Regions from separate parts of the Dietzia sp. 2505 genome, predicted to be linked through region 1. Evidence: predicted binding sites of a transcription regulator. Region 1 holds the regulator's gene; the other holds the start of a gene.
What was found. The regulator LexA, encoded in region 1, represses DNA repair genes until DNA is damaged. The targets are predictions, from matches to a motif close to CGAACANNTGTTCG.

Region 1 (3,974 bases):
TGTCCGTCCCCGGGGGAGAGGTCGCGGTGACCCTGACCGGCGCCGGTTCCACGCTGACGGGACCCTCCGCGATCGTCGCGGAAGGGTGGTACCGGCGTCCGGCACCCGTCCGCCGCACGGAGGCGTCCCGACCGGAATTGTGAGATGATGCCGGTGAATGACTATCGATGACACCGCCCCTGACCGGGCCACACGAGACCATGACCCTTCGGTCGGAGAATTCCAGCTCGAGGAGCGCTCCTCCCTGCGCCGGGTCGTCGGGTTGTCGACCGAACTCCAGGACGTCAACGACGCCGAGTACCGCCAACTCCGCCTTGAGCGGGTCGTTCTTGTCGGGGTCTGGACCGAGGGTACCGCCGCCCAGGCGGAGGCCGCGATGGCCGAGTTGGCGCAGCTCGCCGAGACCGCAGGCTCCGAGGTCTGCGACGCGCTGATCCAGCGCCGCGACAAGCCGGACCCCGCCACCTACATAGGTTCGGGGAAGGCCAAGACCCTGAAGGACGTGATCCTCGCGACGGGCGCGGACACGGTGATCTGCGACGGAGAACTCACGCCGGGTCAGCTCATCGCGCTCGAGAAGGTCGTCAACGTCAAGGTGATCGACCGCACCGCGTTGATCCTCGACATCTTCGCCCAACACGCGACCAGTCGTGAGGGCAAGGCCCAGGTGTCCCTGGCGCAGATGGAGTACATGCTCCCTCGCCTGCGCGGCTGGGGTGAGGCGCTCTCCCGGCAGGCGGGTGGCCGGGCCGGCAGCAACGGAGGCGTCGGACTCCGTGGTCCCGGTGAGACCAAGATCGAGACGGACCGCCGCCGGATCAGGGAGCGCACGGCGAGGCTGCGCCGTGAGATCAAGGGCATGAAGCAGGCCCGTGACACCAAGCGGCATCGGCGTCGCGCCACCCCTGTGCCGTCGATCGCGATCGCCGGGTACACGAACGCCGGGAAGTCGAGCCTGCTCAACCGCTTGACCGGCGCCGGCGTACTGGTCCAGAACGCGCTGTTCGCCACACTGGACCCCACCACCCGGCGTGCCGAGCTCCCCGACGGGCGGGTCGTGGTCTTCACGGATACCGTCGGATTCGTCCGACACCTCCCGACCCAGCTCGTCGAGGCGTTCCGGTCGACGTTGGAGGAGGTCGTCGACTCCGAGCTCCTCCTGCACGTGGTCGACGGTTCGGACGCCTTCCCTCTGCGCCAGATCGAGGCCGTCCGCACTGTCATCAACGACGTCGTGGAAGAGCAGAAGGCCGAGAGGCCGCGCGAACTCGTGGTGATCAACAAGGTCGATGTCGCTGACCCGGTGGTGTTGACGGAACTGCACCACGCACTGCCGGACGCGGTCTTCGTCTCGGCGGCGACAGGGGAGGGTTTCGACGAGCTCCTCGAACGAATAATGCGGGTGATCGCCTCCGAGGACACGGAGGTCACTCTCGAGATCCCGTTCACCAGAGGTGATGTGGTCTCCCGTGTCCACGCGGAGGGCGCCGTGGTGGACGAGGATCACACGAAGGACGGCACGAGGATCGTTGCACGGCTTCCGTCCTCCGTGGCGGGGGAGCTCGGGGAGTATCGGGTCCCCGGATCTCGTGACGGTGTCGCCTGACCCTCTCGACGGATCAGGCGACACCCGGTTCCGGCTGGCTCAGAGCTTGCGGAAGACCGTGACGACCTTTCCGAGGATCGTCGCGTGCTCCCCCGGAATCGGACTGAACGACGGATTGTGGGGCAGGAGCCACACCCCACTCGAATCCCTGCGGAAGGTCTTGACCGTGGCCTCCCCGTCGATCATCGCCGCCACGATTTCGCCGTTGTCCGCGACGTTCTGACGACGCACAACCACGTAGTCCCCGTCACAGATCGCGGCGTCGATCATCGACTCGCCGACCACTCTGAGCATGAACAGGTCCCCTGAACCCACCAGGTCGGAGGGGAGGGGGAAGACCTCTTCCACCGCCTGTTCGGCGAGGATCGGGCCGCCGGCCGCGATCCGCCCCAGGACCGGGACGTAGACGGGTTCCACGGCCCCGCTGGGTCGCGTCTCCTCCTGGGCGGGCGCACGTCGACCCCGGGACCGCTGCCCCGGGACGCCGTGGACGTCGACCGCCCGCGGCTTGTGCGGATCACGGGTCAGGAAGCCCTTCTTCTCCAGCGTCCGCAACTGGTGGGCGACGGAGGAGGTCGACTGCAGCCCGACGGCGTCACCGATCTCGCGGATGCTGGGGGGATAACCCCGGTCCTTGACCGTGTCGTGGATGTGCAACAGAACGCTCTTCTGGCGAGTCGTCAGGGCCTCGAAGTCGGGCTTGGGCATGTGGGGGTCCCTTCAGCGAATGGGTGTTCGACGTCGTCATCTGTGTACACCCTACTGCCCGTGGGGCGTGAGCGCCACACAGGTGTTCGAAGAAATGTCGCCGTGAATGTCGACTCTGTCGGACCCGCGTGATACAACTCTAGTCAGGTTCGGGTTCGAACAGATGTGCACAACAAGGCACACGGACGTGCGAACGATGTTCGCACACCGTATCGAGTTGGGAGTTCTCATGACCGTTATGGAGATGCAGCCACGATCGCGTCCCTCAGTGCCCTGGACGGAGGTCTGCGTGACCGATCATGACCGGCCCGTCTCGTCCAGGGTGCGACCCTGCCCTGACGCCGAGTTCCGCCCCGTCACCCGCACGCTCGACCGGCGGCGTCAGCCGGCCACGCGGTCGGTGGCGCCGGGGCGGCGAGTGCTCGTCAACCCCGCGTCCGCGGGAAGTGTCAGGGCATGCGGTAGCGAGGCGAGGTCGAGTGTGCCGGTGGTGGACGATGTGCCGACATGGGCATTGGTGGTCTGCGGAATCGTCTTCGGGATCCTGATGCTGCTGGCATTGGCACTCCTGGGCGGGCCCGCCTACGCGTGACCCTCGGTGTCGCCTCCTAGAATGAACCCGGGACGGCGGCCCGTCGCCCCCGCACCCCTGTCGGCTCCGGCCGGCAGACCGGTTCGGACCAGGTCGACGAATGGCGAAGCTGGAATGTACTGCCCCATATGTCACCACGAGGACTCACGGGTAATCGACTCCCGGTCGGTCGACGAAGGGCAGGCGATTCGGCGTCGACGCGAGTGCCCCGACTGCGGACACCGGTTCACCACTCTGGAGACCCCGTTGTTGACCGTTCTCAAACGCAACGGCGTGACCGAGCGTTTCAGCCGCGACAAAGTAGTCCGCGGTGTGCGCCGCGCGTGCCAGGGGAGGTCGGTCGACGAGGACGCGCTCCGGCGGCTCGCCCAGCAGGTCGAAGACGCCGTCCGGGCCGGCGGCGCATCTGAAGTCCCCGCTCACGAGATCGGACTGGCGATCCTGGGCCCTCTGCAGGATCTCGACGAGGTCGCATATCTGCGGTTCGCCTCGGTATACAAGCAGTTCAGTTCCGCTGCCGACTTCGAGAGCGAGATCATCGCCCTTCGCGAACGTCACGCCGCGCACTAGTGCACCCGAGAGTCTCACCTCGTCAGGCTCTGCGGACTATCCACGCGGTATTCCGCGGCACGGCGTTCGCCTAGCCTCAGTTCCATGCTTCGCGTAGTTCCGAGCGCCCTGCTCCTGGTGCTGTTCGTGTTCAGCGGGGCTGGTCATCGGACCGCATCACCCCGCGTTCGCGTGGGTGTTCTCAGTCGGTGTCGTCGGCATCCTGGGCGTCTCCGGCCACTGGCCTCAATCGATGGTCCCCCGGTGGGTGACCGCGACCACGCAGCGGACTATCGACCGTGGCGAGTCTTTGGGTATCCCTGGCTTACTTCGCACTCTGGATCGGGCGGGGTGGAACCGCGCCCTCGGGCGACGTGGCAGCGGGGTTCGCGGTCGAGCCGGCCTAGCGGTGATCCGCAAGGAGGCTACGCAGAGCCTTATCGCCCACGGGGTGGGCGCGGTTCTCCACCTGCTGGTGGCCATCGCGGTCGCCGTCGTGGGCGCCTGGTGGAATGCGGT
Region 2 (3,974 bases), on a different contig from region 1:
CTCATGGCCCTGCTCGGCATCTGGTACACCTGCTTCCTCGGGGCCCAGTCCAAGGCCGTGATCCCCTACGCCCAGGGCCTCCTGCGGTTCCCCGCCTACCTGCAGCAACTGACCATGGAGTCCCTCGGCAAGTCGGTCCGGCTCGACGGCTCCGACGTCTCCTACCCCACCGGTGAGGTCTACTGGGGCGAGCCCGGCACCAACGGCCAACACGCCTTCTTCCAACTGCTGCACCAGGGCACCCAACTCGTGCCGGTGGACTTCATCGGGGTCGCCCGCCCGGTCTCGGACCTGCCCACCGCCGACGGCGCCGGATCGATGCACGACATGCTCGTGGCCAACCTGTTCGCCCAGTCCCGTGTGCTCGCGTTCGGCAAGACGGAGGACGAGGTGCTCGCCGAGGGCGTCGACCCCGCGCTCGCGCCGCACAAGGTGATGCCCGGCAACCGGCCGTCCACCACGATCCTCGCGCCGTCGCTCTCGCCCGGGGTGCTCGGGCAGCTCATCGCTCTCTACGAGCACGTGGTGTTCGTCCAGGCCGCCGTGTTGGGCATCAACGCGTTCGATCAGTGGGGGGTCGAACTGGGCAAGGCTCAGGCCGGTGAGCTCCTGACCGCTCTGACCGCGGAGAAGCACCCCGGGGAGGGCTTCGACTCCTCGACGGATTCTCTCGTCGAGATCTACCGCGAGGCACGCGGTCGCCGCTGAGCCGGGACCGTTCCGCCCGGCGGTGTCGTAGCCGGGTGCGAGCATGGTCGTATGGGCACTGTCTACTGCACCGCAACGAGTCTGGACGGGTACATCGCCGACGACGAGGAGAGCCTCTCCTGGCTGTTCACGACCTCCGGTGAGGCCGACCCCGCGGGGTACACACCGACCGAGTTGGACCCCACCCTCCCCGACCTCCACTTCGACCGCTTCTACTCCGGCGTCGGTTCGATCGTCTGTGGCGTCAACACCTTCGAGTGGGTCCGCCGCGACCTGACGAAGGACGGCCAACCGTTCGTCTGGCCGTACACCGTGCCGAGCTGGGTGGTCACCCACCGCGATCTCGATCCCGTCGACGGCGTCGAGTTCTTCGCCGGTGACGTCGGCGACCTGCACACTCTCCTGGTCGAGGCCGCGGACGGCGGGGACGTCTGGATCGTCGGGGGCGGTGACCTCGCCGGCCAGTTCGCCGACCGGGCACTGTTGGACCGGGTCTGGATCCACCAGTGTCCGGTCGTCCTCGGCTCCGGGCGCCCACTGTTGCCCCGCCGACTCCGTCTCCACCGCCAGAAGCTCGAGACCCATGGACAGTTCACGGCGATGCTCTTCGACGTGGTGGGCCCGGAGCCCCGAATCACGACCTGAGCTGCGACTACCCCGGTGCCTTCCTCCGCTGCATTCCCGGACGGAGGGCCCGCAGCAGACCCTTGCGTGTTCGAACGTGTGTACGTATAATAGAACGTACATTCGATTCAGGTGACGGAGATGGATAGCTTCGGAGGTGCGGCATGGACGTTGGCGAAGGTCCCTCCTCCCACAGTTCCGACGGCCCCTCCTCCCACAGTTCCTCCGATGTCGATTCGTTGACCGGGCTGACCGCCTCGGCCCGTGCCGGGTGGGCGGCCGAGAATCGCGCCTCCGCCCAGCGGCTGTCTGCCTGTTACGACCTGCTGCTGGAATGCCAGCGCCGCGACGACTCAGGCGCAGGCGCAGGCGCCGGCCAGGATGTCCCACCCGGTCACGCGGTGGTCGACCCGTTCGACGTGGCAACCGGATATGTGGTGGCGGCGATGGCCATCTCCGCCCTGAGAGCCGAATCGATGCTCTCGTTCGCCGCGGACCTGCACCAGCGCTACCCCGCCGTTCTCGCAGCCCTGGCCGCGGGTCGCCTCGACCAGCGCGCGGCCGAACTGCTGGCCCGCCAGATGGCCACCGTCGACCCCGAAGTGCTTCCGCAGGTGCAGCAGGACGTCGTCGACGACTATCTGGCCGCGACGGAAGCCGGCGAACGCCTCGGGCGGCGAGCGGTCCGCGATGCGGTGGACGCGATCATCACCCGCTACGACGCCGACGGAATCCGGAGGCGCAGGGAGGACGCCAGCCGTGCCCGCGGTGTGCGCATCAACAAGGGTGCGGACGGCATGTCCACCGTGTCGGCCATTCTGGCGTCCGAGGAGGCCGCGGTCCTCGCCGAGGCGATCGACCAGCGCGCTGCCGAACACGCCGCCGCCGAGGCCGACGCCGCCGCCGAGGCCGACGCTGCCGCGGCGAGCGCTGCCGCCGCTGAGGCCACCGGCGAATCGGGCTCGGAGCAGGACCCGGACTCCGACTCCGACTCGGACTATCACTATTCCAAGACCGAACGCCGCGCCGATGCCCTGCTGTCCCTGGTGTGCGGCGACAGCCTGCGCACTGGCAGCCAGAACCAACCCGCTGCGCCGTTGCGGCCCAAGGTCACCGTGATCGCCCCCGGCAGCCCCGGCAACAGCGGTGCGGGCGACAGCGCTGCGGGCAACAGCGGCGCCTGCGACGACGACGGGGCGCGGGTGGAGTTCACCCGCACCGGCGAAGCGGCACTGCAGGCTCTTCTGGACATGCTGGTCACGAGCGACGGGGCCAGCTTCGAGAAGGTCGACCCCCGTATCGGCGCCGCCGACGACGCCCGCCGCGCCCTGAAGTACCGGCCCGGTGCCGAGTTGGCCCGCCGCATCAGGCTGCGCGACGGCACCTGCCGCCATCCCGGTTGTGCGGTACCAGCCGATGACTGCGACATTGATCATGTCCGACCCTTCGACCACGCCGACCCCGCCCGGGGCGGACCCACCGAAGAGTGCAACCTGATGTGTCTGTGTCGGCGTCATCACCGGTTCAAGACGTTCTCCGACTGGACTTACGTCCTGCAACCCGATGGCACTCTCACCGTCACCACCCCGGATGGGGCGACCATGACGACCCGACCATCCGGGCCGCTCGGGGCCTACCGCCGCGAGGTCGCCCGCAGTGAATCCCGCGCCTGGGACAGACAGCAACAGCGCAACCCGGACCCGACCACCACGGGCGGTGTCACACGCCCGGAGCCCAACTACTGGACACGCCGAGCGACCCGCCTGGACTCCGAGCGCGCCCGCGCGACCGGCCCGGTCGACACCCGGCCCAGCGGCCGGAGCCGTTGGTGGGAGCGCAACGCGCCGGTCTTCAGCACGGTCGAGCACGACGTCCAGGTCCTGCTCGACGACATCCTCAACCCGCCGCCCTTCTGACCCGTCACCACTCCGGTACGGGCGGGCGGGAGCACCGGTCAGACGAACCTGCGGCTGACCTTCTCCGGAAGAAGCGTCAGAAGGGGGCCGATCGCCTTCCAGGGCTTGGCCGGGACGAGCGATCGAGTGGGTTCGGCGTCGATCGTCTTGACCAGCGCGTCAACGCCCTCGTCGAATTCGGTCATGAGCGAGGTCTTGACCGACCGGTTGATGTCGGTGCGGATGTACCCGGGGAGGATGTCGGTGACCTTGATGCGGCTGCCGGCGCTGTCGAGCTCGGCGTGCAGGCCCTGCGCCAGCGAGGAGACGAACGCCTTGGTGGCGCCGTACGTGTTCTGGGCTTTGGGCATGCCGCGCAGCGAGCTCACGGACGAGATGAACACCAGGTGCCCCTCACCCCGCGTGTGCATGAGCTCCATCGCTGCCTCGGCCTGGTTGAGGGTGCCGATCACGTTGACCATCGCGGTCTCCCGGTTGGCGTGCGCCTTCCCCGTACCGATGGACGCACCTTTCCCCAGACCTGCGTTGAGGACGAAGCGGTCGATCCCCCCGAGCTCCGCGTCGAGCTCGGCGAACACCCGCTCCACCGCGTCGCCGTCGGCCACGTCGAGTTCGCGGACCGCCACCGTGATCGAGGGGTTGGCCGCCAGCAGTTCGGCGCGGAGTTCTTGGAGTCGCTCGAGACGCCGGGCGCACAACGCCAGATTCTTGCCCTGTGCGGCCCAG

Region 2: a site for LexA is predicted at 1,425-1,438, ahead of ABIE38_RS10955 (HNH endonuclease signature motif containing protein). Genes of this name have one in related genera too.

What each region holds. Positions count from the first base shown of each region.
Region 1 covers NZ_JBEPON010000002.1:298,621-302,594, reverse strand. Annotated here, with positions in the region: gene dapF (diaminopimelate epimerase) at 1-143, shown strand, start outside; gene hflX (GTPase HflX) at 158-1,606, shown strand; gene lexA (transcriptional repressor LexA) at 1,646-2,314, opposite strand; gene ABIE38_RS05100 (hypothetical protein) at 2,604-2,906, shown strand; gene nrdR (transcriptional regulator NrdR) at 3,021-3,476, shown strand; gene ABIE38_RS05090 (glycosyl-4,4'-diaponeurosporenoate acyltransferase CrtO family protein) at 3,709-3,974, shown strand, end outside.
Region 2 covers NZ_JBEPON010000005.1:50,532-54,505, reverse strand. Annotated here, with positions in the region: gene pgi (glucose-6-phosphate isomerase) at 1-708, shown strand, start outside; gene ABIE38_RS10960 (dihydrofolate reductase family protein) at 760-1,353, shown strand; gene ABIE38_RS10955 (HNH endonuclease signature motif containing protein) at 1,497-3,248, shown strand; gene ABIE38_RS10950 (SDR family oxidoreductase) at 3,287-3,974, opposite strand, start outside.